3 regions of the Microbacterium awajiense genome follow, and region 3 is predicted to be linked to each of the others. Evidence: predicted binding sites of a transcription regulator. Region 3 holds the regulator's gene; each other region holds the start of a gene.

Region 1 (9,989 bases), on a different contig from region 3:
GAACGGAGTCACCCGCGGGATGCTCATCTGGTTCGGCGTGGGAATCGTCGTCCTGTCGTTCGTCGCGGCGTTCCTCGGCGCCTGGCTCGGGCGCGACGCCGGAGCGGATGCCGCCGACTCCCCGACGCCGACGTCCACTCCGACCGCGTCGGTCGCCCCCGACTACGAAGCCATCCTCGACGAGATCCTTCCCGCCGGCGCCGCCGTTCGTGCGGGCACCGGAGCGCCTGAGCCGGGCAAGGGGTACGAGGGTGAGGCGTACATCGACATCCTCACCTCCGATGTGTACCTCTTCCGCGACGGAGACTGGACCTGGGTGGCGAACATCCGCACGGCCGCGGCCGAGAACCTCACGGGCGAGGCGGGGCCCGAGGGGCCGAGCGGGCCGACGGGCGAACCGGGAGCACCGGGAACACAGCTGCTCCTCGGCCTCGGCGCCCCCGACGGTGACACCTGCGAGGCCGACGGCGATGTCTACATCGACACCGAGGATCTCGTGTTCTACGAGTGCAGCGGCGGCGAGTGGATGCTGTTCGGCCCCACACCCACTCCGACCCCGTCCCCGACCTCCTGATCGGCGCCCGAATGAGAACCGTCGCGCGGTGGGTGCTCGCCTCCGCCATGGTGTTCGCCGGAATCAGTCACCTGTTCTGGGCGCGCAGGGAGTTCCAGGCGCAGGTGCCCGACTGGACGACCGAGGTCACGACCCTCGACAAGGACGCCGTTGTGGTGGCATCCGGCGTCGTCGAGGTGATGCTCGGCGCCGCGCTCGTCGCCCTGCCGCGCTCGCGGTCGACGATCGGCGCCATCCTGGCGGCCTTCTTCGTCGCCGTGTTCCCCGGCAACGTCGAGCAGTACACCCGGCGCCGCGACGGCTTCGGCCTCGACACCGACCGCAAGCGGCTGGTGCGTCTCTTCTTCCAGCCTGTGCTCGTCGCGTGGGCCCTCTGGTCGACGCGCAGGTGAGCGCGATCGTGCGCACCTAGGCTGGAGGCACACCCCCGACCCGAGGAGACCGGTGTTCCGCACGCCCCTGAACCTGTTCCGAGTGCTGGCGATCGCCGAGGCGATCTCGTGGACGCTGCTGATCGCGGGGTTGATCCTGCGAGCCACGTCGGACCTCGCCATCGCGGTGACCGTCGGGGGAGGCATTCACGGGTTCGTGTTCCTGTCGTACGGCGCGACGGCGATCCTCGTCGCGAAGAACCAGCGCTGGGGTGTGTGGCCGGCCACGGTCGCCATCGCGAGCGCCGTCATCCCCTACGCGACGATCCCGACCGAGATCTGGCTGCACCGCAGCGGCCGACTGCGCGGCGCCTGGCGGCTCACACAGACCGAGGATCCGAGGGATGCCGCCTGGCACGACCGCCTCATGCGGTGGTTCCTCGCCCGTCCGTGGGTTCTCGGCGTGCTGATCGCGCTCGCGGTCGTCCTGCTCTATGTGGCGCTGCTGCTGATCGGGCCGCCCGGCGGTCGTCACTGAGTCGGGGGAGCGGGGAATAGGCACCCGCCCACCGCGTTGAAGTTGACAGAGCCACGCTCAACTTCGAGAATCGCGTGGTCCCTTCGACTTCCAGGAGGCACCGTGCCCGACGACTTCACCCCCGGCGACAGCGCGTTCGACGACTTCCTCGCCCGCTACCTTGCAGGCGAGCGCGCCCGCGCAGAGCGCTCGATCGACCTGAGCCGATTCCTCGGCGCCCGCACGCAGGACATCCTGCAGCGCGCCGGGCGCTTCGCGCTCGAGCGCGGCCAACGTGAACTGGATGCGCTGCACGTGTTGCGCGTGCTCGTCGACGAGACGCCCGCGAAGGACGCGGTCGAGCGGACGGGGGTGGACCCCGCTGCGATCGCGCGCGCGGCCGAGGAGCGCCTGCCGCAGGCGTCGGCAGCCGCCGACGTCGACGGCGCCGTCATCACACCCTCGGTGCAGCGTGCCCTGTTCCACGCGTACCAGGTTGCGCGCTCGTCCGGCTCGACCTACGTCGACCCCGAGCACCTCTTCTTCGCCATCGTGCTCGCGCAGGACACCCCGGCCGGCCAGGTGCTCGCGCGCGCCGGCGTGACCGCCGAGGCGCTCACACAGGGCATGCGCGAGACGGTTTCCCCGTCGGGTGCCCCCGCCGAGCAGCAGACGGATGCCGCGGCATCCGAGACCCCGATGCTCGACAGGTTCGGCACCGACCTGACCGCGCGCGCCGAGGCGGGCGAGCTCGACCCGGTGATCGGCCGGAGCGACGAGATCGAGCAGACGATCGAGATCCTGAGCCGTCGCACCAAGAACAACCCGGTGCTGGTCGGCGAGGCCGGCGTCGGCAAGACGGCGATCGTCGAGGGCCTGGCCCGCGCGATCGTGGCGGGTGAGGTGCCCCAGCAGCTCATCGGCAAGCGCGTCATCGCGCTCGATCTGCCCGCGATGCTCGCCGGCACCCGCTACCGCGGCGATTTCGAAGAGCGCCTGACGAACACGATGGACGAGATCGCCGCGCGCACGGGCGAGCTCATCGTGTTCGTCGATGAGGTGCACACCGTCGTCGGCGCCGGCGGCGGCGGAGACGGCGCGATGGACGCCGGCAACATCCTCAAGCCCCGCCTCGCCCGCGGCGACCTGCACCTCGTGGGCGCCACGACGCTGCGCGAGTACCGCACCATCGAGAAGGACCCGGCGCTCGAGCGCCGCTTCCAGCCCGTCAAGGTCGGCGAGCCGTCGATCGAGGACGCCGTGCTCATCCTGCGCGGCCTGCGCCCGGCGTACGAGGCGCACCACGCGATCGAGTACACCGACGACGCGCTGCGCGCCGCCGTCGAGCTGAGCGATCGGTACCTCACCGAGCGCGTGCTGCCCGACAAGGCGATCGACCTGATCGACCAGGCGGGGGCTCGGCTGCGCCTGAAGCTGGGCGTGCCGGTGCACACCGATGAGCTCCTCACGACGCTCGCCGAGCTCGAGGCCGACAAGAACGCCGCCGTGTCGGCGGAGCGCTACGAGGAGGCCTCGCGCATCCGCGACGAGATCGCCGCGGTGCAGCAGAAGCTCGATGCCGCCACGACCGCGCCGAAGCAGCCGAAGGCCGTCGTCGACGAGCCCGAGATCGCCGCCGTGATCAGCAGGGCCACCGGCATCCCGGTCAACCGGCTCACCGAGACCGAGCGCGAGCGGCTCGCGTCGCTCGAGGACGAGCTGCACGATCGCGTGATCGGGCAGGACGAGGCCGTCGCCGCCGTCGCCAAGGCGGTGCGTCGCAACCGCACCGGCATGGGCGACGCCCGCCGGCCGGTCGGCTCTTTCCTGTTCCTCGGACCCACCGGTGTCGGCAAGACCGAGCTGGCCAAGGCGCTCGCCGCGAGCCTGTTCGACGACGAGTCCGCCGTGATCCGCTTCGACATGAGCGAGTTCGGCGAGCGGCACACCGTGTCGCGCCTGGTCGGCGCCCCTCCCGGATACGTCGGCTACGACGAGGCCGGGCAGCTCACCGAGCGCGTGCGCCGCAACCCGTACGCGATCGTGCTGTTCGACGAGATCGAGAAGGCGCACCCCGACGTGTTCAACCTGCTGCTGCAGGTGCTCGACGACGGACGCCTGACCGACGGCCAGGGCCGCACCGTCGACTTCCGCAACACCGTCGTCGTCATGACCTCGAACCTCGGCTCGGAGTACCTGGCGTCGCGCGGCGGTGCGATCGGCTTCCTCGCCGACGGCGGGGGCCCGACCGGGTTCGGCAGCGAGAAGGATCTGCGCGACCGCGTGTTCGGCAAGCTGCGTGAGGCGATGCGGCCCGAGTTCCTCAACCGCATCGACGAGATCGTGCTGTTCCGCAAGCTCGAGAAGGCGCAACTGCGCGACATCGTGCGGCTGCTGCTCGAGGCGCCCGCCACACGGCTGCAGCGCCGCGAGGTGGGGTTCACGGCCACCGACGCGGCCGTGGATTGGCTCGCCGATCACGGGTACGAGCCCGAGTACGGGGCGCGCCCGCTGCGTCGGCTCATCCAGCGCGAGGTCGACGACCGGATCGCCGACCTGTTCGTCACGGGCGAGCTGGTCGACGGCGGTGCGGTGACGGTGGATGCCACGGGCGACGGCCTGGTGGTGCGCGCGGAAGGCGGTCTGGCCGCGGCCGCCTGACCGGTGGCACAGTGGGCGTATGGCCCGCATCGGAGCGATCTTCAACCCCTACACCCACACTCTCGAGGAGTACCGCTCCGCGGTTGCGGCCGCGGAGCGGTCGGGGCTCACCGAGCTGTGGATCTGGGAGGACTGCTTCCGCCACTCCGCCTTCGGCGCGGCGGGCGCGGCGCTGGCGTGGACCCAGCGACTGCGCATCGGCATCGGCATCGCGCCCCTGCCGCTGCGCAACGTCGCCACCACGGCGATGGAGATCGCGACGCTCGAGCGGCTGTTCCCCGGGCGGCTGCTGCCCGGCGTGGGACACGGCGTCCTGCCGTGGATGGCGAAGATCGGCGGCCGCGCCGCGTCGCCGCTCACCCTCATGCGCGAGTACGTGCCCGCGCTGCGCTCGCTCCTGGCCGGTGAGGCCGTCACGACCAGGGGCCGCTACGTGACGCTCGACGACGTGCGGCTCGAGTGGCCGCCGACCACCGCACCCGCCGTCCTCGCCGCAGCGGAGGGACCCAAGACGCTCGCACTCAGCGGCGAGGTCGCCGACGGCAGCGTGCTCAACAGCGGCTATACGCCCGACGAGGTGGCCGGCTTCTGCGCGACGATCCGCGATGCCCGCCGAGCCGCCGGCCGCGAGGGTGCGCACGACATCGTCGCATACGTCGATGCCGCGTTCGGCGACGATCCCGAAGCGCTCGCTCGGGCGGCTCGGCCCGAGAAGCCCGACAGCATCGACCGCGGTGTGTGGGGCGACCCCTCACGCGTCGCCGCGGGCGTCAGCGCCTATCTCGACGCCGGTGTCGACGACGTCGTTCTGCTTCCGCCGACGCGCGTGGACCCGGCCGCGTTCTTCGACGCGACCGCGCAGGCCACGGAACTCGTCGCCGCACGCGGAGGCGCCGCGTGAGCGGTCCGTCCGTGGGCGCCGCGGTCTCGATCGGCATCGCCGCGGCCTCGCTCGAGCTCGACGACGTCGCCGTGCTCGCTCACCGGGTCGAGCAAGCGGGCTTCACCGCACTGTGGGTCAACGACACTCCGGACGCCGACGCTCTGGCGGTCCTCGCGTCCGCGGCGGCTGCGACCGCGCGGCTGAAGCTCGCGGTCGGCGCGATTCCGGTCGACCGGCGCCCGGCACCGGCGATCCTGGCGGACATCGCCCAGCTGGATCTCCCGACCGATCGCCTGACGATCGGCATCGGTGCGGGACGGATGCGGCGGGGAGCCCTTCAAGCGGTCTCGACCGCGGCGGCGCAGCTGCGAGCCGCGCTGCCGAGCCGGGTGGTGGTCGGCGCTCTCGGCCCCCGGATGCGTCGACTCGGCGCGATGGACGCCGACGGGGTGCTGCTCAGCTGGCTGACCCCCGAGATCGCCGCCGCGCAGGCGCGGAGCGCCCACGACCAGCGGGCGGGCGCCCACGCGGCGCTCTACGTGCGTGCCGCGGTCGACGACGACGCTCGCGGTCGCCTCGTCGACGAGGCCGCGAAGTACTCGCGCGTCCCCGCCTACGCGGCGAACTTCGGCGCGCTCGGCATCACGGCGCAGGACACGGTGATCCGACCAGAAAGGGCCGCCGACCGCCTGGCGGCCTACCGCGCGACCGTCGACGAGCTGGTGCTGCGGGCGGTGCCGGCGGATGACGGGCTCGACGCGCACCTCGCCTTCGTCAACGAGGTGCGTGACCTCGTGTGACGGCGGGCGTCCGCACTTCGTCACATCCCGGCCCCCCTCGCCGCTGCCGCTCGACCTAGAGTCGGGCACGGGAGGTGAGGGCCGTGCATCCAACCGCGCGATTGCAGCGTCTGCTGCATCAGGCGCGCGTGACGGTCGCCGCCCCGTCGCGGAACGCGCGCACGGCCGTCGTCATCGGGCGACTGCTCGCTCTCGGGTTCCTGATCTGCATGGTCACCGGCGTCTTCAGCCACTTCCACCAGGATCCGCTGCCGTGGATGGTCTTCCCGACCCGACCAGTCTGGCTCTACCAGTTCACGCAGGGCCTGCACGTGGTCACCGGAGTGGCATGCATCCCGCTGCTGCTCGCGAAGCTCTACGCGGTGTTCCCGCAACTGCTGCAGCATCCTCCCGTGCGCTCGGCCGCCCACCTCGTCGAGCGGGCCTCGATCGCCGTGTTCGTCGCCGCGTCGCTCATGCAGCTCGCGATCGGCCTGCTGAACACCTACCAGCTCTTCCCGGTGTTCGGCTTCTCGTTCCGTCTCGTCCACTATGCGCTCGCGTGGGTCGTGGTCGGGTCGCTGCTCATCCATATCGGCGTGAAGCTGCCGGTCATCGCGGCGCACTGGACGAAGCGTCGATCCGGATCGGCCGACGATGACGACGACGAACCGCCGTTGGACACGCCCGACGAACTGCAGCGGCTCACCGGCGTTCGCCCGACCGCGGGGATGACCGGTCGCCTGTTCGCGTGGATCGATCGGGCGCCCGCACCCGCCGGCGACGACCCTCGCGTGGCCACGAGCCGTCGCGCCTTCTTCGCGACCGTCGGCGCCTCGACGGCGGTGCTGGTGACCTTCACGGTCGGCCAGACGCTCGGTGCCCTGAACCCGGTGAACCTCTTCGCACCGCGCAAGCGCACGTTCGGCCCGCAGGCGCTCCCGGTCAACCGCACGGCGTCGGCCGCAGGCGTGCTCGACCTCGCCGTCGCCCCGGACTGGACGCTCACCGTCGCCCACGGCCAGACGCGGGAGGTGTTCCCGCTGTCGCGGCTGCGGGCGCTGCCGCAGCACGACGTCGTGCTGCCGATCGCGTGCGTTGAGGGATGGAGTCAGGATGCCGCCTGGCGGGGCCCGCGCGTGCGCGATCTGCTCGACGCGGTCGGCGCGCCGCCCGAGGCGACGGTGCGCATCACGAGCCTGCAGCAACGCGGCGGATTCGGGGTGACCGAGATGACGCCGGAATTCGTGCGCGACCCGCTCACTCTGGTGGCGCTCGAGCTCAACGGCGAGGTGCTCGACCTCGACCACGGCTATCCGGCGCGCATCATCGCTCCGGCGCGCCCCGGTGTGCTGCAGACGAAGTGGCTGAGTTCGATCGAGGTGATCGCATGACCGATCGCGATCGCGCCCCCGTCTGGGGGATGGCCGAGTCGCGCGTCGCACTCGTGGTCGTCGGCGTCGGACTGGCGATCGTCGGCGTCGTCGTCTTCGCCTCCGACGTGCGACCGTCGCAGTACCCGGCCATCGCGGCCTGGCTCATCGGCGCCCTGATCGTGCACGACGTGCTGATCGCCGGCACCATCGTGGCGGTCGCGGTGCTCTCGCGCCGCGCCCCGGTGCCGTACGGTGCGGTCCTCGTCGTGCAGGGAGCGCTCGCGGTCGCGGGCATCACCGCGCTCGTCGTCGTGCCCGAGATCGTGAAGAAGGCCATCGGCACCGCGAATCCGACGATCCTGCCGTTGGACTACGGTCTCAACCTCGCCGTCCTGCTCGGTGTCCTCACGATCGCCGCCGGCGTGGGCGTGCTGCTCCACCTGCGGCTCGCGCGGCGTGCCACCGCTCAGGACTGAAGCCGCAGCACCACGAAGTGCCGGGTTCCGTCGGCCCAGGCATCCGCCACGCGAAGGCGCACCGATCTCGCGACATGTGCGAGCACCGTCGAGCCGATCCGTGCCCACGGGAATGCGGCGCTCGCGGTGCCGTCTTCGCGGATCGCACGGTAGTGATCGCGCTCGTCGAGGTCGGGGTCGGCGTCGACCTCGACCACGATCGCCCCGTCGACGTCGAGCAGCCGGGCGCACCGCGCCAGCAGTGCGGCGGGGTCGCCCCCGATGCCGATGTTGCCGTCGAGCAGCAGCACCGCGTGCCACTGACCCTCCAGCGGCAGTCGATCGAAGACCGAACGATGAAGGACGGGCGTGCCGCCCTGCGCGGCGATCCGGACGGCCGCGGGCGACACGTCGATCCCGAGGCTCGGGATGCCGCGCTCGGCGGCGGCGCGCAGCATGCGCCCGGGGCCGCAGCCGACGTCGAGGAGCGGTCCATCGAGCCCGGCCAGCACGCGAAGGTCGGCGGCATCGGCCGGACCGTGCCAGACGGCGGCGTCGAGTTCCACACCGTGTTCCGCACCGACGCGGTGCAGGGCCAGGCGTCCACCGCCCTCGCCGAGGGTGAGCGCGTACGGCTCGTCGCCGCCCCCGCCGAAGGTCACGATGACGCTCATCCGGCTCGCACCCCCGCTGCGGCGACGGCACGTGCGAACCGCGAGTCCGGAACGAGCGCGGCGACCGATGCCGCATCGGCGGCGTCGTCGACATCGGTCAGCTCGCGCAGCATCCGCACCGTGAGGCCCGCGGCCCGCAGCGCGTGCCGCTGTCGCTCGCCGGAATCGTCGCGCGACATGGCAACACCGCGGATCGGCGCGCCGTCGGGGCGTCGCATGCCGATGGCCCAGAAGCCGCCGTCTGTCGCGAGTCCGAGCACGGCGTCGTCGTGATCGGGCGGCACGAGGTCGTCGACGGTCACCTGCGGCGAGTCCATGCCGATCAGCAGCGTCGGTTCGGTGAGCCTGTCGAAGACCGCGGCGAGCCGTTCGTCGAGACCGCCCGCACTCTGCGGGATCACTTCGAACCCCGCCGTGTCGACCGTGGACGCGTCGCCGTCGAAGTACAGGATGCGCCGCACGCCCGAGACGGCGCGCACCGTGTCGAGGGTGTCGGCGAGGCTCGCCGCGGCGATGCGGGCGGCATCGTCGGGCGAGAACGGGGGAGTGAGGCGGGTCTTCACCCGCCCCGGCCGGCACTCCTTCGCAATGACGACCACGGCGCTCACGGTCGCGCCTCTCTCATCACTCGGCGCATGTCGGTGATGGCGGTCGCCGTACCGCGCACGGTTCCCGTCACCTTGGAGCGGCCGGCTCGGGGAGCGTAGGGCACGTCGATCTCGACGATGTGCCAGCCGGCGGCGGCCGCGGTGAGCACCATCTCGAGTGGGTAGCCGCTGCGCCGATCGGTGAGCTCGAGACTCTGCAGTGCGGCGGTGCGTGCGACGCGCATCGGTCCGAGATCGCGCAGCCGAGAGCCGGTGATCCTCGAGATGCGGCGAGCGAGGTAGCGGTTCGCGAGACGGGCGTGGGCCGGCCAGGCGCCGCGGGTCGTCGGCACGCGACGGCCGAGCACGAGATCGGCCCCGCCATCGAGCATCGCCACCAGGCGGGGCAGCTCGGCCGGGTCGAGCGACGCATCGGCATCGCAGACGGCGACGATCGGCGCGGTCGCTGCGGCGACGCCGGCCGCGACCGCGGCACCGAAGCCGCGTCGGGACTCGGAGATCACCGTGGCGCCTGCGGCTCGGGCCACATCGGCCGAGCCGTCGACCGAGCCGTTGTCGACCACGATCGCGCGGTAGCCGTCGGGAAGACGCCCCAGCACCCACGGGAGCGCCTGCGCCTCGTCGAGCGTCGGCAGCACCAGATCGACAATTGCCATGAGCTGACGTTACGGGTTCGTGATGTCCGGGTGAACAGGGGAAGTGTTACGGATCGCGGACGCCATCTGTCAGGACGCCGTCTCGGACGGGTCTCGGACGTACGCTGAGGAGGTGATCGCGGAATCCGGGCGCGCCCTTGCGAACGAGGACCTCGTCGATCGCAAGGTGCTGGTCGTGGACGACGACCCGACGGTGTCGGAGGTCGTCACGGACTACCTGCGCACGGCGGGGTTCGTCGTCGAGCACGCTTCCGACGGGTTCGCCGCGATCGAGGCCGTGCAGCGGGGAGCCCCCGACATCGTGGTGCTCGACCGCATGCTTCCGGGCATCGACGGCAGCGAGGCATGTCGCCGCATCCGTGCCGCCGGTCCCACTCCGGTGATCCTGCTGACCGCGCTGGGCACCGAGGAGGACCGGATCCGCGGCCTCGAGGC
Region 2 (9,989 bases), 570 kb from region 3:
ATCGTGATGAACACCACGACCGCCGCGAGCATCATGAGAGCGATCGGGATGAGCTCGTCGACGCCGTTGCCCATCGCGAAGAATCCGAACACCCACACCAGCGCCGCCGCCGCTACCGCTGCCAGCACCGGTCCGCTGCGCGCGAGCGGCGAAACGTGCCGGCGCAGCCCATTGCCCTCCAGCGCCTGATCGGCGGCCTTCAGGATGCGCTGGGCCGCCGAAGACAGACGTGTGTCGCGCGTGCCGAACTCGAACTCCATGCCCGGCGTCATCAGCGAGCCGAACAACCCGCGCAGCAGCATCCGCCCGTCGCCGTCCGCCCGTGACGGATCGAGCAGCACGGCCTTCAGGCGCACGCCACCCCAGAACTTGCGCTTGCCCTCGACGATGCGGATGCTGCCGACCACCGCCTGTTCGAGCACCTCGGCCGGGATCGCCTTGGCCTTCTTGCCGAGCAGCACCGCGCTCTCGAGCGCATCGACACCCTGAGGCGGCTCGTACTCGGCGATGATCGTCGGGCGCCCGGGCGAGTTGCGCAGGCGACCCGCACGCGTGGCGATCCCCCACACCAGCGCGAGCACCAGCCCGACACCGGCGGCGGCCTGCGCCCAGCCGAAGCCCGACGCGAAGTACGAGGAGTCGAAGGGAGCGAACGTACCCGGTTCGAACCCCACCGCGATCGTCATCGTCTGGAACGGCAGCACATCCGTCGCGACGGCATGGGCGCCGGCTGACGTCACCGCGATCTCGCAAGGGTCCGTCGAGCCCCCGTAGCCCTGGTAGCAGGCGGCGGCACCGGTCATCGTCGCTGCGATCTCGGGGGCGACGACCAGCTGGGCTGAGACCCGCCCGAAGGGCTGCCGCCACTCGGTGCCGTTGACGTTCCAGTAGAACTCGTCGACGCCGGTGGAGTCGTCGAAGTTCCGCGTGACGTTGCGCAGCGTATAGGTGAAGACGTACGTCTGGCGGCCGTGCACGAAGTCGTCGGCCCTCGACGTCATCGAGTAGTAGCCGTCCTCCGAGTCTGCCTCGGCCGCCCGGGGTCGACCGTCCTCGTCGGTGATCGAGACCAGGCTCGGGAACAGCGGGACTCCGAGATAGCTGGCCGGGATGCTGCGACGCATCCCACGGTTCTGATCGAATTCGGGGAACACGGCGACGAAGCGCTCCACGACCCGCAGCTCGCTCGTACCGTCGTCCGCGAGCGCGAGCGTGTACTCGACGTCCATGCTGTCGAACGTGAAGTCGTCGACATCCGCGAGGGTGGCGCGTACCGCGGCATCCGGTGCGGCCGGAGCTTCTGCCGGTGCCGCGAGCGCACTGGAGGCACCCGCGCCCAGGAACGCGAACACGAGGGCCGCACCCAGACCGCGGGTCAGCCAACGGCCGATCCTCCCCATGCGGACACTCTACGATGCCCGCGATGGTCGTACTCTGGTCTGCGTGACCGATCGCCGCCTCGCCATCGACGCCTGGGAGAGCCTCTTCCGCGCTCAGCACGAGGTGTTCGCTGAGATCAGCACCGACTTCGACGGCGACGAGCTCACGCAGGCCGAGTACGACGTCCTGCTGACCGTCACGCGCGGCGAGGGCCGCACCGCCCGACTGCGCGACGTCACGGCGAACATGCTCATCAGCCAGCCCAGCGTGTCGCGCCTGGTCGACCGCATGGTCGCGCGCGGGCTGGTGACGAAGTGCGCCGACCCCATCGACGGCCGCGGAGCGCTCGTGACGGCGACCGATGACGGCGCACGTCTGTTCCGTGCACTCGCCTCGGCGCATGGTGCCTCGATCGCCGAGCGGATGTCGCAGCTGACCGACGACGAACTCGTTCAGTTGCGCGACCTCACCGCCAAACTCCGCCGCCCGCGCGTCGACGACTGCTGACACGCGGATGCCCCGCCCGAGGGAGCGGGGCGGGGCATCCGGAGAGCGCGTTACTGCTCGACGGGCTGGGGCTCGTCGGATTCCTGCGCGGTGAGAACCGGCGACGCGGTGTCGGTGGTGACCGCGACCTTGCGCGGCTTGGCCTGCTCGCTCACCGGGATGGTGACGCTGAGCACGCCATTGCCGTAGGTGGCCGAGATGCGCTCGGTGTCGATGCCCTGACCGAGGTTGAGCTGGCGCAGGAAGCTTGCGCCCTCGCGCTCGCGGGTGATCCACTTCACGCCATCGCCCGACGGGAGGGTGCGCTCGGCGCGGATCGTCAGCAGCTGGCCGTCGACGTCGATGTCGACCGAACCCGGGTCGATGCCCGGCAGATCGGCGGACAGGACGTAGTGGTCGCCATCGCGGTAGAGGTCCATCGGCATGCGGCGCGGTCCGCGGCGCGCGTCGAAGAAGCTCGAAGCGAGGCGATCGAGGTCGCGGAACGGGTCATAGGTGGCCATGTTCGTCTCCTTCTGTGTGGATGTACTGGTCTGAAGTTGAGTCATGTCGACTCAGGTATTCACAGATTAGCACTCGACCCCCGAGAGTGCTAACGAGAGATCGTTCGCTGTGAGCGAACGCGATCGTAAGGCGAGCAATACTCTCGGCGGCTCGAGGATCAGCACTCGATGACGTTGACGGCGAGTCCGCCCTCGCTCGTCTCCTTGTACTTGTGCGACATGTCGATGCCTGTCTGCCGCATCGTCTCGACCACCTGATCGAGCGAGACGTAGTGGGACCCGTCACCGCGCAGCGCGAGACGCGCGGCTGTGACCGCCGTCGATGCTGCGATCGCGTTGCGCTCGATGCACGGGATCTGCACGAGGCCCCCGACCGGATCGCACGTCAGTCCCAGGTGGTGCTCCATCGCGATCTCGGCGGCGTTCTCGACCTGGCGGTTGGTACCGCCCATCACCGCGGTCAGTCCACCCGCAGCCATCGCGCACGCCGAGCCCACTTCGGCCTGACACCCACCCTCGGCCCCCGAGATCGAGGCATTCGCCTTGAACAGCGATCCGAGAGCGGTCGCGGTCAACAGGAAGCGCCGGATGCCACGACGCCGGTTGGCGTCGGCGATCGCTTCTTCGGGCACCCCGACCGAGCCGGTCGTGATCGCCTGAGCCGCACCGAAGCCGAAGAGAGCGCTGCCCACCAGCTCGCCGTGCGGTGTGACCGCGTTGCCGACGCCGAGACCGGAATCGGCCAGGTAGCGCCACCAGTACATCGCGACGGCGGGCAGGATTCCGGCGGCTCCGTTGGTCGGCGCCGTCACGACCCTGCCGCCCGAGGCGTTCTCCTCGTTGACCGCGAGCGCGAATGCACCCAACCACTCCCCCGGCAGCTCACGATGGCCGTCGGACTCGGCTTCTTCGAGCTGTCGGCGGATCACGGCCGCGCGACGCTTCACCTTCAGCATGCCGGGCAGGACCCCCTCGGCGTGCAGGCCCGCGTCGACGCATCCCGCCATCGCGTCCCAGATCCCGTCCAGTCCCGCCGCGACCTCTTCCTCAGACCGGAGCACCTCTTCGTTGCGGCGAGCCGCCTCGGCGATCGTCATGCCCTGCTCGTCACAGAGGGCGAGAAGCTCTTCGGCACTCGAGAACGACAGCGGGAACACGGCGTGCCGCACAGCGGCCGCTTCCCCCTCGCGCCGGATGAAGCCGCCGCCGACCGAGTAGTACGTGTCTGCGGCGAGCACCTCGCCGCGGGCGTCGAGCGCCGTCAGTGTCATGGCGTTCGGATGCTGCGGCAGGCGGGTGCGCGGCTCGAAGGCGATATCGGACTTCGCGAAGGGCATGGGCAGAGAGCCGTCCAGGAGCAGATCCCGGCCCTCCGGCCAGTCGCTCCACGCCGAGCGCACGGCGTCCGGATCGACCGTGTCCGGATGACGTCCCTGCAATCCCGCGACGACGGCATCCGGCGTGCCGTGGCCGATGCCGGTCGCCCCCAGCGAGCCGTACAGCACACACGTCACGCGCGCGACCCCGGGCGATCCGCTCACACGGCGGGCGAAGTCGGCGGCCGCGCGCATGGGGCCGACGGTGTGCGAGCTCGAGGGTCCGATGCCGATCGAGAACAGCTCGAACGCCGAGACGTACGCGCTCACGGGCGCTGGAAGGCGACCAGACCCACGGTGTTGCCTTCGGAATCGGTGATGAACGCCTGCCACTCCTCGTGGTCGGCCGGCCCCAGGGTGTCGTCCTCGTGCGTGAAGATCACGTGGGGGTGGGAGACGACGTCGACGATGCCGTCGAGACGCTCGAGCGCCTCGTGCACATTGTCGACGCGCAGGTAGACCAGCGACGACGGCGCCTCACGGTCGAGCAGCAGGCGCACGCCGTCGAGGTCGAAGAAGAGCAGGCCAGGCGGATCGAACCGCGCCGCCGGCTCGCGTTCGAGCAGCACGGTGTAGAACTCAGCCGCGCGATCCAGGTCGTCGGCGTGCTGGGCGATCTGCACGAGTCCCATGCGGCTCAGTCTATGGCCGTGCAGACGACGAAGCCCCGCGGATGACCGTGGGGCTTCGTTCGGTACTGTCTCAACACAGTGCGCGCCCGAAGGGACTCGAACCCCTAACCTTCTGATCCGTAGTCAGATGCTCTATCCATTGAGCTACGGGCGCACATGCCCGGCGCGAAACGGCGCCAGGGCACCCGAGAAGCTTACCCCACCGCCGACGGAGCTGCGAATCCACGAGGGCCGCCTCAGTCGGGGGCGGCGATGGCGGCGCGGCGATGGGCCTCGAGCCGGGCGAGATCGATCAGCCGGATCGACTGCATCCGCGCCGCGCGCATCATCGCGTAGTCGGGATCGAGCTCGGGCCGCATGCCCTCGACGGCCAGCCGCCGCTCGAGATTGGCTTCCACGTCGTGCCACGCGGCATCCCTCGCCTGCTCGATGAGTGTCGCCATGTCGGCGGGGTCGTCGGCGCGCTTGCGCAGGGCGTGCGCCACCCCTCGGTACTGACGCTCACGACGGCGAAGGTTGCGGGTGTCGCGCTCGCGGTAGTCGTGCGTGCCGTCGGGGTCGGTGTAGTTGCCGCCTGCCCGTCGGCGCAGCCGCTTTGCGAGGTCGGCGGCCGCGTCCTGCTCGTCGGCGAGTGCTCTGAGCACCTCGCTCGCCTGCGGCGCGAGCCGCTCGGCGTCGAACGGCTCGTCGTTGGCGATCGCGCCGACGAGGATGCGGTTGCGCATCGTCAGCCGCGCTGCGGCATAGGCGATCGCCACGCCCTCCGCGATCGCATCCGCGGTCCGTCCCATCGACCCCATCCTCCTGAGGAGAGGCTAGCCGAGCCGAGGCCTGGGGATGACGGGCAGGCGCCGCCGTCACCGTGGGCGACAATCGAAGGATCCCCGATGGAAGGACACCCGTGGCAAGGATGCGACGACTCGACCCACGCGGCGCTACCAGCGTCATCACCGGAGCGGCCAGCGGCATGGGAGCCGAGGTGGCGCGGGAGCTGGAACGGCGGGGGGCGCGCCTGGCGCTCGTCGACCGCAACGCCGAGGGTCTGGAATCTCTGGCGGCCTCCCTCACCGGCACCGGCCACACCGTGCACGCGGTCGATCTCACCGACGACGCCGGCGTCGCCGCGCTCGCCGTCGACATCGAGGCGGCCCACCCCCACATCCAGAGCCTCATCACCTGCGCCGGCTCGTCGATGCTGGGGTCGATCGACCAGCTGACCATGGCCGAGATGCGCTGGCTCATGGACGTCAACCTGTGGGGCACGGTGAACATCACGCAGGCGCTGCTGCCCGCGATGCGCCGTCAGAAAGCGGCCCACATCACGCACCTGGTCTCGATCTACGGACTGGCGGCTCCGGCCGGACGCATCCCCTACGCGATGAGCAAGTTCGCAGTGCGCGGCTTCACCGAGTCGTTGCGCCATGAGCTGGAGGACTCGTCGGTCACCGTGGGGGCCATCTACCCGGCCGGCGTGAAGACGGGGATCATCCTGCACGGGCGCTACGCGGCCGCACTCGACCCGGCGATCGCCCAGCGGGCCGCGGCGGCCCAGGCCGCGATGTACCACACCGAGCCCGCTGACGCGGCCCACCGCATCGTCGAGGCGACGCTGCGCCGCAGACCCCGCACCATGATCGGCCGCGAAGCGCGGCTCGTCGACGTGCTCGCGCGGATCACTCCCACGCGGTACTGGGCGCCGATGCGGGGTCCGCTGCGCGAGGCCGTCGACACGACCACCCCCGTCACGTGAAGTAGCAAGCACCGGGCCATCGCGCAACCCCCGTGACGACCCGATCACGCGCGCGTAGCGTCGTCGCTGAGCTGATCGGGAAGGGGCACGAAATGGGATTCATGGATGACGCGAAGGAGACGGCCGAGGCCGTCGGCGAGAAGATCTCGCGTTCGTGGGAGGACACCACTGAGCGCATCGAGGACAAGGCCGACGAGATGAAGGCCGACGCCGACGTCAAGCGCGCCGAGGCCGAGCGCGACTCGGTCCACAAGCGCAACGAGATCAAGGAAGAGCTGCGCGACAGCTGATCCACGGACCACCCGGCGGCGCATCGCCGGCGGAAGACGCGGAGGGCCTCGGAGAGTACTCGGGGGCCCTCTGTCGCGTCAGGGCTCCGGTCAGCCCAGCGGACGGATGCTCCACGACGCGGTCGCGGGCGCTCCCGGTTCCAGCACGATCAGGCCGGTGTCGAACGGGTACGTCGCGTCGTTGAAGGCGTCGGGTGCGCATGTCATCGGCTCGATGGCCATGCCTGCGCGGTGGCCGGGTTTGCCGGGCTTGTCGGAGGTGTGCACCTGCACCCACGGGCACGCTCCATCCCATGAGATCGCGACCCCTCGGCCGGAGGCATCCGTCACCCGCACCTCGGTGACTGCGCCGGTCCGGCGCAGACCCGTGTAGGCGTGGTCGAGCTCGGTGGGGCCGATCTGCCTGCGGATGCGGAAGTCGAAGCGCTCGGGATCGTGCGCGTCGACGCCGACGAGTTCGGTCGGGATGAGCCGATCGGGCGTCACCTCGAGCACGCGGTCGGCGGGCAGTTCGAGATACCAGTCGTCGACGACGCCGTCTCCGGCCACCAGATAGGGGTGCGCGGCTGTGCCCCACGGTGCCGCCGTGTCGCTGAGGTTCTCGGCGACGACGGTCTGCGTGATCCCGTCGGCGTCGAGCGCGAACGTCGTCGTCACCGCGACCCGCCACGGGTAGCCGGTCTGCGGCTGGATCACCGCGCGCAGCACCACGCGATCATCTGCGGTCTCGACGGCCTCATAGTCGAGCCAGCTCGAGAGCCCGTGGAGGGCGTGCCCGCGGGCGGGCTCGGTGAGCGCCACCTGGAACTCCTCGCCGGCGAAGGTGTACTTCCCGTCGACCACGCGGTTCGGCCACGGCGCGAGGGTGGCTCCGCGATAGCTGAGACGCACCTCGTCGGCCTCGTACGGCACGGTGAGGTGCCGGCCGTCGGCGGTGTACGAGCGCAGGGATGCCCCGACGCTGGCGACGACGGCCTCGAGTGCGCCCGCTCGAAGGACGTGCTGAGTGCCGGACAGAGGGGTTGCGGACATGCAGGATGCTCCGATCGAGAGGGTGCTCGGAGCGGTCAGAGCCCCAGGGCCAGTCGATAGTATGCCGCGTTCCAGCGCAGCTCGCGCTGGAAACCGCGCACGGTGGTCGCCTCGTCGATCGTCAGCAGCTCGACGCCGGCGATCTCGGCGAAGTCTCGGAACACCTCGATGCCGACCGCCGTGGTCATCACCGTGTGGTGCGCGGCGCCCGCCGCCAGCCAGCACGCCGCGCTGGTGGCGAAGTCGGGTTGCGGCTTCCAGACCGCGCGGCCGACCGGCAGGTTCGGCAGGTCGGGCGCTTCGATGTTGTCGACGACATTCGCGACCAGGCGGAACCGATCGCGCATGTCGCTCAGCGCGACGACGAGCGCGGGTCCCGGGTCGGCGGTGAAGACCAGCCGCACCGGGTCGGCCTTGCCGCCGATTCCCAGCGGATGCACCTCGAGCCGCGGCTTCGCCGTGGTCAGCGACGGCGCGACCTCGAGCATGTGCGCGCCGAGGATCTTCTCGTCGCCCGGCACGAGGTCGTACGTGTAGTCCTCCATGAGGCTGGCGCCGCCGGGGAGGCCCGCGCCCATGACGTTCGCGATGCGCACGAGGATCGCCGTCTTCCAGTCGCCCTCGGCGCCGAACCCGTACCCCTCGGCCATGAGTCGCTGCACCGCGAGTCCGGGCAGCTGGGTGAGCGACCCGAGGTCTTCGAACGTGGTCGTGAACGCCCCGAATCCTCCATCTTCCAGGAAGGACCGCAGCCCGAGTTCGATCGCGGCGCCGTCGCGCAGCGACGGGTGGCGGTCGCCACCGGGACGCAGGTCGGCCTGCACGTCGTACAGCTCGAGATACTCGTCGACGAGCCCGTCGACCTCTGCATCCGTCGCCTGCCCGACGGCCTCGGCGAGCTCGTTGACACCCCACGTGTTCACCTGCACCCCGAAGCGCAGCTCGGCCTCGGTCTTGTCGCCCTCGGTCACGGCGACGTAGCGCATATTGTCACCGAATCGCGCCAGCTTGAGGGTGCGGGATGCCGCCCACCCGGCGGCCGCGCGCTGCCAGTCCTCGACCTGACGGCCCACGGCCGGGTTCGACACGTGTCCGACGACGGTCTTGCGCGCGATGCCGGTGCGCGTCTGGATGTAGCCGAACTCGCGGTCGCCGTGCGCGGCCTGGTTCAGGTTCATGAAGTCGAAGTCGATGTCGGCCCACGGCAGCTCGACGTTCGCCTGCGTGTGCAGGTGCAGCAGGGGCTTGCGCAGCTCGTCGAGGCCTGCGATCCACATCTTCGCGGGGCTGAAGGTGTGCATCCACGCGATCACGCCGATGACGTCGTCACGGGCGTTGACGTCGAGGGCCAGCCGGCGGATCGAGTCGGCGTCGGTCAGCACCGGCTTCCACACCACGCGCACGGGCAGTCCGACGAGCCCGGCCGCCACCTGGTGCGACTGCTCGGCGACCTGGCGCAGCGTCTCCTCGCCGTACAGCGATTGGCTGCCGGTGACGAACCAGACCTCTTGGCCGTCGAGGGATGGGGACAGCGGCGTGCGGGTCATGGGTGGTCCTTCGGGTCGGTCAGAGTGCGTCGACCGCGGCGCGCTCGGCGGCGAGACCGGCGATGTATCGGTCGAGGTAGGCGGCGTAGCCGGCCACGGCTTCGGGGTCGGGGTCGGCGACGTCGACGGCGGCGCTCGCGAACACGGTGCCGTCGAGGTAGTCGCCGAGTGCGCGGCGGGGTGCGTGCGCGAGGTAGGCGGCCAGCACCGCGATCCCCCACGCACCACCCTCCGATGCGGTGTCGCCGACCGCGACGGGTGCATCGAGCGCCGCAGCGAGAAAGCGCTGCGCGACCCCCGCGGTGCGGAAGACCCCGCCGTGCGCGAACATGCGCTCGACCATCACGCCCTCGTCGGCGAGGACGCGCATCCCGATCGACAGCGTGCCGAACACGCCGTACACCTGTGCGCGCATGAACGATCCCAACGTCAGGGCGCTGTCGGGCGCGCGCACCACCATCGGCCGGCCCTCGTCGAGGCCGATGATCGGCTCGCCGGCCAGATGGTTGTAGACGACGACTCCCCCGGCATCCGCGGGACCCGAGAGCGCCTCGCCGAGCAGGGTCTCGAAGACGGCATCCTGCTCGAGCGGCGAGCCGGCTGCGGCGGCGAATCGCCCGAACATCGCGGCCCACGCGGCCAGCTCGCTCGCGCCGTTGTTGCAGTGCACCATCGCGACCGGGTCGCCTGACGGGGTCGTCACGACATCGAGCTCGTCATGCGCCGCTGCCGGCGGATGCTCGAGCACGACCATCGCGAAGACGCTTGTGCCGGCGCTCACGTTTCCCGTCCTCGGGGCGACGGCATTCGTGGCGACCATCCCCGTGCCCGCATCGCCCTCGGGCGGGCAGAACGGGATGCCGGGACGCAGGCTGCCGGTCGGATCGATCAGCAGCGCACCCCCCGCTGTCAGCGTGCCGGCGGATCGCCCCGCGACGAGCACCTCGGGCAGCAGGTCGCGCAGCGGCCGGG
Region 3 (9,989 bases):
GGTGGGCCGAGCAGGACTATGACGAGTACGGCTACGCCTTCGGCACGGTGGGCAGCCGTCTCGACGACCTCGCCCACGACCTCGACCGTGTTCGCGCGCGCTGGGACGCGCTCAACCCTCCGCCGACGCGCGCCATCCCGATCCTCATCGGCGGCCAGGGCGAGCGCAAGACGCTGCGGCTCGTCGCACGCCACGCCGACATCTGGCACACGTTCACGAGGCTCGAGGGGATGCCGCACAAGATCGGCGTGCTGCACGAGTGGTGCGCCGCCGAGGGCCGCGACCCCGCGACGATCGAGCTGTCGACGGGCTTCACGATCCGCGGGTTCGGCCCGCTGCTCGAACAGGGTGCCGCACCCCGGCTGCATGCGCTCGGATTCCGGCTGCTGATCCCGGCGCTCGACGGCCCCGACTTCGACCTCTCGTCGGTGGAGCCGCTGCTGCGATGGCGCGACGAGGTCAACGCCGAGAACGGGCACGCCTGACTCGCCCCGCCCTCCCGCGCTACGGTGAGCGTGTCGAACCCCTGGACGGAGACGCATCGTGAACGGCGCCATCGGCAGCATCCTCCCGCTCGCACTCGGCGTGGCCATCAGCCCCGTGCCGATCATCGCCGCGATCCTCATGCTGCTCTCGCCGAAGGCGCGCACGACGAGCGTCGGATTCCTGCTCGGCTGGATCTCGGGCATCGTCGTGGCGACCACGGTCTTCACGCTGCTGTCGGCGATCCTGCCCGGGCAGGACGCGGATGGCTCTTCTCCCGTGAAGGGCGTCATCCACCTGGTGCTGGGCGCGCTGCTGCTGCTGCTCGCCGCGCGCCAGTGGCGCGGGCGCCCGAAGGAGGGCGAGGAGCCGGCCCTGCCGAAGTGGATGAAGGCGATCGACACCATGGGCTTCGGCGCCGCGTTCGGACTCGGATTCCTGCTGTCGGCCGTCAACCCCAAGAACCTGCTGCTGGCGGCGAGCGCCGGCGTGAGCATCGGCGCGGCGGGTCTCGACGTCGGCGCGGTCGTGGTCGTCATCGCGATCTTCACACTGATCGCCGCGTCGACCGTGCTCCTTCCCGTCGTCGGCTACCTGATCGCCTCCGATCGACTGCGCGGACCGCTCGACGCGCTGCGTGGCTGGTTGTCGCGCGAGAACGCGGTCATCATGACGGTGCTGCTGCTGGTGATCGGCGTCGTCGTGATCGGCAAGGGCATCGGCAGCTTCTAGCCCCGGACACCTGAGCGTGATAGACCTCTATCGCACCCACCCTGAAAGGATTCCCATGGCTGACTTCCGCTACGGCCCCGTCGAGCTCTACCTCGTCGGCTTCGAGGGCGAGCGACCCGCGGACTCCGTCATCGAGGCGCTCGGCGAGCTCCTCGACGGCGGTCTGATGCGCCTGCTCGACTTCGTCCTCATCTCCAAGTCCGACGACGGTGACATCACCGTCGTCGAGATCGAGGACGAGGACTTCCCGCTCGATCTGCATGAAGTGGGCATCGCCGGCGAGGAGGACATCGCCGAGCTGTCCGAGCTGATCCCGCCGGGCGGATCCGCGGCGCTCGTCGCGCTCGAGCTGCTCTACGCGCGGCGCCTCGCCGGCAGCGTCGACGCGTCGGGCGGCGTGGTGCTCAGCGCCGAACGGATCCCCGCACCGATCGTCAACGCCGTCATGGACCTGGCCGACCCGGCCTGAGAAGGAGAACACCGATGCCCATCCGTCGAGTCGGCCGCCCCGGCCTCATCGGGCTCGCCGCCCGCACCGCCGTCGTCGCAGGCACCGCCAGTGCCGTGTCCGGGGGCGTTTCACGCCGCCAGCAGCAGAAGGCCCAGTCCCAGTACGAGCAGGAGCAGTACCAGGCCGCACAACAGCAGGCCGCGATGCAGGCCGCCGCGCAGGAGGCCGTCGCCCAGCAGATGCCGCAGGCTCCCGCACCGGCACCCGCCCCGGCCGCGGCCGCAGGCGGCGTCGATGTGGTCGCCGAGCTTCAGAAGCTCGCCGCGCTGAAGGATGCCGGAGTCCTCAGCGACGACGAGTTCGCCGCCGCGAAGGCCAAGCTGCTCAGCTGACGCCCGGGGGCTGCCCGGCGTCGGCTCGCGCCTCGGGGTCCCCCGACAGCCATCGGAGCCATCGGCTGTCGGGGTCGCCCTCGAGGATGAGCGCGCGCACGAGCAGGGTGAGCGGGATCGACAGGATCGCGCCGAGCGGCCCGATCACGAACGTCCAGAAGATCACCGAGAAGAAGCTCAGCGTGAGGCTGAGGCTGACGGCATCACTGACGAACTTGGGCTGGATCAGCACCTGAAGTGTGACGTTGACGACGCAGTAGGTCGCGATCACGACGAGCATGAGCGGCCATCCGCCGACGACGAGGGCCAGCACGGCCGGTGGAATGAGGCCGAGCACGAAGCCGATGTTGGGGACGAAGTTCGTCACGAACGCGAGGATCGCCCACACTGCGGGCGCGGGGATGCCGAGCGCCCACAGGGCGAGTCCGTCGATGATCGCGACCACGGCGCCGAACGACGCATTGACGACGTAGTACCGACGCACGCCGCGGTTGTAGGCCGCGACCCGCGACACGGTCTGGGCGATCGATGCGCCGAATTCGCTCGTCGCGCGCGAGTAGCGAGCGGCATCCGCCGCCATGAAGATCACATAGGCGAGCACGAAGAAGAAGGCGACGAGGACGCTCGTGACGGTGCCGCCGAGGGATGCCGCCACGCCGAGGAGCGTCGACGGCTGGAGCAGCGCACCGACGGGATCGGCCGCGGCGTCCTGCACGCCGAGTGCCTGCAGCCATTCGACGAAGGCCGCGCCCGTCGCGCGCAGCTGGTCGGAGTAGTCGCGCACCATCTCGGCGAACTGCACCCCGGCGAACGCGAGCAGCGCTGCGAGCACGGCGAGGATCACGTACCCCAGCGCGATCACGGCCGTCGTCGCGACCCACGACGGCCAGCCGCGGCGTACCAGCGGCGCGCGCACCGGCAGACAGATGATGACGATCACCGCGCCGAGGACGAGCGGGCCGACGAGGTCGCGGGCGAGGTACAGGCCGGCGAGCACGATCACCGCGGCGGCGAGGCCGAGCAGGATGCGCAGGGAGGGCGAGAGCGCGGGGCGGGCGGTTTCCACAGGCTCAGGCTACGGCTTCGGGTCGGCGGGACCGCCGAGCCGCCCTGCGAGCTCTTCGATCTGGGCGGAGAGGTCGCGCACCTGTCCGCGGGTCGCGGGCTCGGCGGAATCGTTCTCGCTGTGCGCGGCGGCCTTCTCGATGACCCACGACGCGAGGGTCGCGGTCACGACGCCCACGACCGCGACGCCGCCGCACATCAGCAGCACGGCGACGATGCGTCCGCCGGCGGTCACCGGATAGAAGTCGCCGTAGCCCACGGTCGTGATCGTGACGAACGCCCACCACACCGCATCGCCGAACGTGGTGATGTTCGCGCCCGGCGCAGGTCGCTCGACGTCGAGCACCGCGAGCGCCGAGATCCAGATCAGAATGAGTGCCGCACCCGATCCGTAGATCGCCAGTCGGCTTCGCAGCGCGGCGCCGGCGGTGCGCTGCAGGGCGTGGATGACGGTGATCGCCTTGAGCAGCCGCAGGGGTCGCAGGGCGGGAAGGACGACGACGAGCAGATCGAAGATGTGTCGACGGAACCATCGGCCGCGGGGGCGTGCGAGACCGAGGCGCACGACGTAGTCGACGGCGAAGACGAGCCACGTCAGCAGCATCGCGAGGCGTGCGAGGGTGAACCGCAGGCCTTCGGTGTCGAAGATGACCTGCCACGAGTACGCCGCGATGAAGACCACCGAGGCGATGATGAGCGGCCAGTAGGTCAGCCGCTCCCAGCGCTCCATCGTCACGACGGGCTCTCCGGAGCGGTGTCGGCGCGCAGCGCCTCGGCGTTGCGGATGAACAGGATGATCCACGTGAAGACGAGGATGCCGGCGACCAGTTCCACTGCCGTGAGCGTGTAGTACCCCACGGCGAAGAAGACGGCCAGCAGCACCACGACGGCGATGAAGATCCAGCCCAGCAGGATGAAGGTGCGCGGCAGTCCGGGGATCCAGCGCGGGAGGTTGATCGTGAGCACCCCGTATGCCACCGCCATGCCCGAGGCGACGCCGGTGTGCAGCGCGAAGAAGTCGTCGACGTGGAAGATGCCGACGCAGGCGAGGAAGACGCCCACCACGACCAGCGAGATCCGCACGTTGCGCAATCCCTTGGGGTTGGGCGTCGGCACCCCGAGCGTCGCGTAGCGGGCGAGTGTGGTCACGATGAATCCCGCGACGATGAGCGTGAGGTTGAACGCGAGTGACGAGACGTCGCCGGGCATGCCGAGCGCCGACAGGTTGAGCTCCCACCACTGCGGATCCGATGACGTGAGCATGCTGGTGATCACGCCTTCGGCGAGGAACACGGCCAGCACGATCGCAAGGAGAGTGAGGTCCATGTGCGTCGCCGAGAAGAAGCAGACATAGCCGGTCACCGCGGCCGCGGCGGCACCCAGCACGACGACGAACAGCGGGAAGACCACCGCTCCGATGAAGGCCTCCTCGAGGATGACCGCGACGAGGGTCCAGCTCAGCAGCGCGATCACACCGTGTGCGAAGGCGAGCGCCGCGACGTCGAGATAGTCGAGGATGCCGAGTCGGCGACGTTCGCCGCGACGGACCACGACGATCCGGCCGGCGGCGAACGCCAGGACGGCGACGACGGCCGAGGCGATCGCGGCATACTGCCCGATCGAGCCCGGCCCCGAGATCGGTGCCGACTGGAAGCCGAAGACCGGCAGCGAGAGGAGCCCGATCGCGAGGAATCCGATGACACCGGCGCCGAGGGCGAGGGACTCGAGGCTGCGCTCGGTGGTGCCGTCGAACTCACGGGCGGCGGCGGCGGCGAACCGCGACGAGGTGCGCGGCGAGGGCGTGGGCGAGGTGGTCACGCCATGCACACTAGCGACCGGAACCCCCGGATGCCGGGAGCCGCCGCGGGTGGTCAGATCTTGATCGGGAACGTCAACATGATGACCAGGCCGACCGTGCCGACGCCGATCGCCATACCGAGCAGGACGCGACGAATCCACACCGGCATCTCGCGCTGCGACATCGCGGTCAGGAACAGCACGAGCGCGAACAGCACCGTGAGCAGCGAGTAGTTGTCGCCGCGCTGATTGTTCTCCAGGGCCTCGGCGAACTTCGCGTCGGCCCTCTCGGTCATCTCGGCCGCCCGCTCGGAGCCCGGCGGCACATACGCCTCGGTCACGAACGGCCCGGCCTCGGCACGCCCGTCGGCCTCCCACGCGTCGAAGGCCGCAGCGAAGTGCGGCGTGAAGCGCTCTTCGATGTACGCGGCGAGCTGGGGTCGCTCGTCGGCGACCGCGAGCACCCACTGGGTGTAGATCGTGAGGTCGAACTGTCGGGCATCCCGCGCCTCGCCCTCGGCCGCGGCAGCCTGGATGCGGGCGCTCGAAGCCTGACTGAAGGCGATCGACATCTCGCCGCCCCACTTCGACGACTCGAAACCGCACCAGGCGGTGAGGACGGCCGTGATCGAAAGCACGAACACCGTGACGATGTCGGTGGCGGTCTTCCCGCGCTTCTTGCTCTTCTTGCGCTCGACCTCGGCCATGCGCCCTCCTCGTGGTCACCTGATGCTAGCCCGAAAACACAGGGATACCGCTCCGCGATCCCCGGTGCCACACTGACCGCATGACGATCACCGATCAGGGCCCGATCGCCGCGGCATGGACGCCGCGACCGACGGTGGCCCAGCAGCTCGCGCAGGGGCGCGCCTCGCGCGAGAACCTCCCCCGCGAGGCGCTGTCCGCGGCGCCCACCGGCGCGCGGGACCCGATGGGCATCCTCGACGCGCAGGACGTGCCGCGGGTGACCGAACTGGTGCCGATCCGCACCGAGCGGATGGGCGCGAGCGCGTTCGCGTTCTTCCGAGGCACCGCGGCGATCATGGCCGCCGACCTCGCGCGCACGCCGGACAGCGGCATCCTGGTCGCCTCGTGCGGTGACGCACACGTCGCGAACTTCGGTCTCTACGCGTCACCGCAGCGCACCCTGGCGTTCGACCTGAACGACTTCGACGAAGCCGCGTGGGCGCCGTGGGAATGGGACGTCAAGCGGCTGATCACGAGCGTCGTGCTGGCCGGCCAGGAGGTCGGGCGCGACGAGCGGGTGATCCGGGATGCCGCGCTCGCGGCGGTGCGGACGTATGCGCGGGCGCTGCGCTACGGCGCGCAGCGCACCCCGGTCGAGCGCTACTTCGACCACTATGACGCGACCGCCGCGGCCCGCGCGGGCGACCGATCGACCAAGCGCGCGATCCGCGCCGCGGTGAAGGATGCGGAGCGGCGCACCGGCGAGCGTGCTCAGCGCAAGCTCACGTCCCGCACCGATGACGGCCGGCTGGTGTTCACCGAGGCGCCGCCGACGATGACCCGCGTCGACGCCGCCGTGCAGGCCCGCGTCCTCGACGTGCTGCAGGAGTACCGGCTGTCGACGAAGATCGACATCCGGATGCTGTTGCGCGGCTACGCCCTGGCCGACCTCGCGCGCCGCGTCGTGGGCGTCGGAAGCGTGGGCACGCGCTGCTACCTGGTCGCGATGCAGGACGGCGATGGCCATGGGCTGATCCTGCAGGCGAAGGAGGCGGGCACGAGCGTGCTCGTGCAGTACGGTCGCGTGCCGCAGCCGCCGGAGTTCGACCAGTACGTCTCGGCGCACGGTGACGGCGGCCGCGTCGTGGGGATGCAGCGCATCCTGCAAGCCGTGTCCGACCCGTTCCTGGGCCATGTGTTCGGCACGCCTGCCGAGGGCGGGCCCGCGCGCGCCTTCTATGTGCGCCAGTTCCACGACAAGAAGGGCGGATTCGACGTCGACGAACTCGATGACGCGTCGTTCCGGTGGTACGCCGAGGCGTGCGCGGCGACACTCGCGCGCGCACACGGCCAATCGCCGAACGCCGCCGAACTGTCGGGGTACGTCGGCGGCGGACGCGTGGCGGGCGAGGCGATCCTCGAGTGGTCGTGGATGTACGCCCGCCAGGCGAAGGAGGACTGGAAGCGGTTCCGCCGTCATCGCGGCGTCGAGCGCTGAACCGGTCGGTCAGCCCGAAGGGCTCGCGTCGTCGTCGTACGGACGTGGGCGCCACAGCACGACCTCGGTCGCGCGACGCACGCGCGACCCGCGCTTGAGCGTGATGACCGATCCCGTGGCGCCGGCCGCGAAGACGCGACTGCCCCGGCGGCTCTCGACCTCGGAGCGCACCTGCTCCTCGAGCGCCCGCACGCGCCGGTGCAGTTCCCTGACCCGATTCTCGAGCTCGATGATCCGCGCGATCGCCGGCAGACTCATCCCGTCGGCCGAGAGGCGGGCCACTTCGCGCAGCTGGGCGACGTGTTGGAGCGAGTACCGCCGCGAGCCACCCTGGGTGCGTGCGGGCACCACGAGCCCGATGCGGTCGTACTGGCGCAGGGTCTGCGGATGCATGCCCGACAGCTCGGCGGCAGCCGCGATCGCGAGGATCGGGGCGTCCTCGTCGATCTCGTCGTCCGCCATGTCCGGCATCCTCTCAGCCGCGGGCGCGCGACATCAGGTCGGCGCGCGGATTCTCTTTCGGCTCCAGCTCGTGGTAGCGCTCGAGCGCCTCGCGGGCGGCGTCGTCGAGGTGCGACGGCACGGCCACCTGCACTTCGGCGAGCAGATCGCCGGTGCCCTTGGCCGTCTCGACGCCGCGGCCCTTGACCCGCAGGACGCGCCCCGACGGCGTGCCCGGCGCCACGCGCAGCTTGACGGGGTCACCGCCGAGCGTCGGCACCTCGATGGTGGCCCCCAGCGTCGCCTCGGTGAAGGTCACCGGCACGGTGACACGCAGGTTGAGTCCGTCGCGTGTGAAGACGGGGTGCGGGCGAACGGTCACGGCCACGACGATGTCTCCTGTCTCGCCGCCGTCGGGACTCGGGCGGCCCCGGCCGCGAAGCCGGATCTTCTGCCCGTCGGCCACGCCGGCGGGGATCTTCACCTTGAACGGCTTGCCGTCCTCGCCCTGCAGCGAGATCGTCTCGCCCTTGGTGGCGGTGATGAAGTCGATGGTGGTGCGCGCGGTCACGTCGGCGCCCCGTGTCGGGCCGCCGTAGCCGCGGAACCCTCCGGTGGGCTGACCGAATCGTCCCGACCCGAACGAGTTCCCGCCCTGGTTGAACATCGAGAAGATGTCCTCGAAGTCCTCGGCCTGGTAGCGCGCGCCGGCGCCGCCGCCGCGCCCCTGGTTGAACATCGAGAACACGTCCTCGAAGCCGCCGGCACCCTGGCCGCCCGCGGTGAAGCGGGCACCGCCCGACCCCATCGCGCGGATCTGGTCGTACTCCGCCCGCTGCTCCTTGTCGGAGAGCACCGAGTACGCCTCGCTGATCTCCTTGAACTTCGCCTCTGCGGCGGCATCCCCCGGGTTCGAATCGGGGTGGTAGGTGCGCGCGAGCTTGCGGTAGGTCTTCTTCAGATCGGCGTCGCTGATGTCCTTCGAGACGCCGAGGACCTTGTAGAAGTCCTTGTCGAACCAGTCCTGGCTGGCCATGGTTCCTCCTCGGCTACTCGGCCGGGACGGCGACGACGACCTTCGCCGGACGCAATTCGACCGAGCCCAGACGGTAGCCGATCTCGACGACCTCGAGGATCGTCGGCTCAGCGGTGCCGGGGGTCGGGGCCTGGAAGATCGCCTCGTGCTGCTGCGGGTCGAACGCCTCTCCTGCCTCGCCGTAGGTCACGAGGCCGATGCGCTCGGCGACCGCCCGCAGCTTCTCGGCGATCGCGGCGAACGGCGTGCCGTCCTCGAGGTCGCCGTGCTTCTCAGCGCGGTCGAGATCGTCGAGTACGGGCAGCAGCCCCTTCGCCACCGAGCCGGTCGCGCGCTCGATCTCGACCTCGCGCTGCTGCTCGGTGCGTCGGCGGTAGTTCGCGTACTCCGCCTGCAGACGCTTGAGGTCGTTGAGCAACGCCGACTCGAGGTCGGCGAGCACAGCGTCCTCGGCGGCGGCGTCGACGTTCTGCGACGCGCCGAGGATGTCGTCGACGGTCAGCGCGCCGTCGTCCCCCTCTGCGGGAGACGCGGCCGCCTCGGTGTCCTGTGGGACATCCTCGGCGACCGCGTCGTCCTCGCCGGGGACCTCGGGCTGTTCGAAGTCCTTGTCGGCCATGGTTACTTCTTCTCGTCGTCCTCGTCGTCCACGACCTCGGCGTCGACGACGTCCTCGTCGGAGGACGACGCGTCGCCGTCGGCGGGAGCATCCGTCGGGGCGTCCTGAGCCGCCTGCTCGGACTGACCGGCCTGGTAGATGGCCTCGCCGAGCTTGCCCTGAGACGCGTTGAGCTTCTCGAAGGCGCTCTGCAGCGCCTCGTCGTCATCGCCCGCGAGCGCGGACTTCAGCGCATCGACGTCGCCCTGCACCTCGGACTTGACGTCGGCGGGCAGCTTCTCGTCGTTCTCCTGGATGAGCTTCTCGATCGAGTACGCGAGCGTCTCGGCCTGGTTGCGCACCTCGGCCGCCTCGCGGCGCTTCTTGTCCTCGGCGGCGTGCTCCTCGGCCTCGCGCACCATGCGCTCGATGTCGTCCTTGGGCAGCGACGAGCCGCCGGTGATCGTCATCGACTGCTCCTTGCCGGTGCCCTTGTCCTTGGCGGACACGTGCACGATGCCGTTCGCGTCGATGTCGAAGGTGACCTCGATCTGGGGGATGCCGCGCGGCGCCGGGGCGATGCCGGTGAGCTCGAACGTCCCCAGCGGCTTGTTGTCGCGGGTGAACTCCCGCTCGCCCTGGAAGACCTGGATCGCGACCGACGGCTGGTTGTCGTCGGCCGTGGTGAAGGTCTCGCTGCGCTTGGTCGGGATCGCCGTGTTGCGGTCGATGAGCTTGGTCATGATGCCGCCCTTGGTCTCGATGCCGAGACTCAGCGGGGTGACGTCGATCAGCAGCACGTCCTTGCG

What was found. The regulator HspR, encoded in region 3, represses chaperone genes until heat shock. The targets are predictions, from matches to a motif close to AAGTTGAGTCNNNNNGACTCAACTT.
Region 1: the regulator HspR is predicted to act here: its motif matches at 1,523-1,547, upstream of ABD663_RS05175 (ATP-dependent Clp protease ATP-binding subunit).
Region 2: the regulator HspR is predicted to act here: its motif matches at 2,424-2,448, upstream of ABD663_RS13795 (Hsp20/alpha crystallin family protein).

The regions. Positions count from the first base shown of each region.
Region 1 covers NZ_BAAAYU010000001.1:1,030,050-1,040,038, reverse strand. The annotation lists gene ABD663_RS05190 (hypothetical protein) at 1-574, shown strand, start outside; gene ABD663_RS05185 (DoxX family protein) at 586-966, shown strand; gene ABD663_RS05180 (DUF3817 domain-containing protein) at 1,019-1,483, shown strand; gene ABD663_RS05175 (ATP-dependent Clp protease ATP-binding subunit) at 1,586-4,123, shown strand; gene ABD663_RS05170 (LLM class flavin-dependent oxidoreductase) at 4,143-5,024, shown strand; gene ABD663_RS05165 (LLM class flavin-dependent oxidoreductase) at 5,021-5,806, shown strand; gene ABD663_RS05160 (molybdopterin-dependent oxidoreductase) at 5,890-7,179, shown strand; gene ABD663_RS05155 (hypothetical protein) at 7,176-7,637, shown strand; gene ABD663_RS05150 (class I SAM-dependent methyltransferase) at 7,628-8,290, opposite strand; gene ABD663_RS05145 (TIGR04282 family arsenosugar biosynthesis glycosyltransferase) at 8,287-8,898, opposite strand; gene ABD663_RS05140 (glycosyltransferase family 2 protein) at 8,895-9,554, opposite strand; gene ABD663_RS05135 (response regulator transcription factor) at 9,667-9,989, shown strand, end outside.
Region 2 covers NZ_BAAAYU010000005.1:1,533,387-1,543,375, reverse strand. The annotation lists gene ABD663_RS13805 (DUF2207 domain-containing protein) at 1-1,400, opposite strand, end outside; gene ABD663_RS13800 (MarR family winged helix-turn-helix transcriptional regulator) at 1,444-1,887, shown strand; gene ABD663_RS13795 (Hsp20/alpha crystallin family protein) at 1,938-2,390, opposite strand; gene ABD663_RS13790 (L-serine ammonia-lyase, iron-sulfur-dependent, subunit alpha) at 2,549-4,036, opposite strand; gene ABD663_RS13785 (VOC family protein) at 4,033-4,398, opposite strand; tRNA gene ABD663_RS13780 (tRNA-Arg) at 4,480-4,552, opposite strand; gene ABD663_RS13775 (WXG100-like domain-containing protein) at 4,635-5,189, opposite strand; gene ABD663_RS13770 (SDR family NAD(P)-dependent oxidoreductase) at 5,309-6,148, shown strand; gene ABD663_RS13765 (hypothetical protein) at 6,250-6,438, shown strand; gene ABD663_RS13760 (aldose 1-epimerase family protein) at 6,529-7,470, opposite strand; gene araA (L-arabinose isomerase) at 7,506-9,017, opposite strand; gene ABD663_RS13750 (xylulokinase) at 9,037-9,989, opposite strand, start outside.
Region 3 covers NZ_BAAAYU010000005.1:958,860-968,848, reverse strand. The annotation lists gene ABD663_RS11270 (LLM class F420-dependent oxidoreductase) at 1-485, shown strand, start outside; gene ABD663_RS11265 (GAP family protein) at 544-1,215, shown strand; gene ABD663_RS11260 (DUF6325 family protein) at 1,271-1,684, shown strand; gene ABD663_RS11255 (SHOCT domain-containing protein) at 1,699-2,058, shown strand; gene ABD663_RS11250 (AI-2E family transporter) at 2,051-3,124, opposite strand; gene ABD663_RS11245 (potassium channel family protein) at 3,134-3,853, opposite strand; gene ABD663_RS11240 (hypothetical protein) at 3,856-4,941, opposite strand; gene ABD663_RS11235 (hypothetical protein) at 4,995-5,627, opposite strand; gene ABD663_RS11230 (DUF2252 domain-containing protein) at 5,708-7,105, shown strand; gene ABD663_RS11225 (heat shock protein transcriptional repressor HspR) at 7,115-7,567, opposite strand; gene ABD663_RS11220 (DnaJ C-terminal domain-containing protein) at 7,581-8,582, opposite strand; gene ABD663_RS11215 (nucleotide exchange factor GrpE) at 8,596-9,201, opposite strand; gene dnaK (molecular chaperone DnaK) at 9,204-9,989, opposite strand, start outside.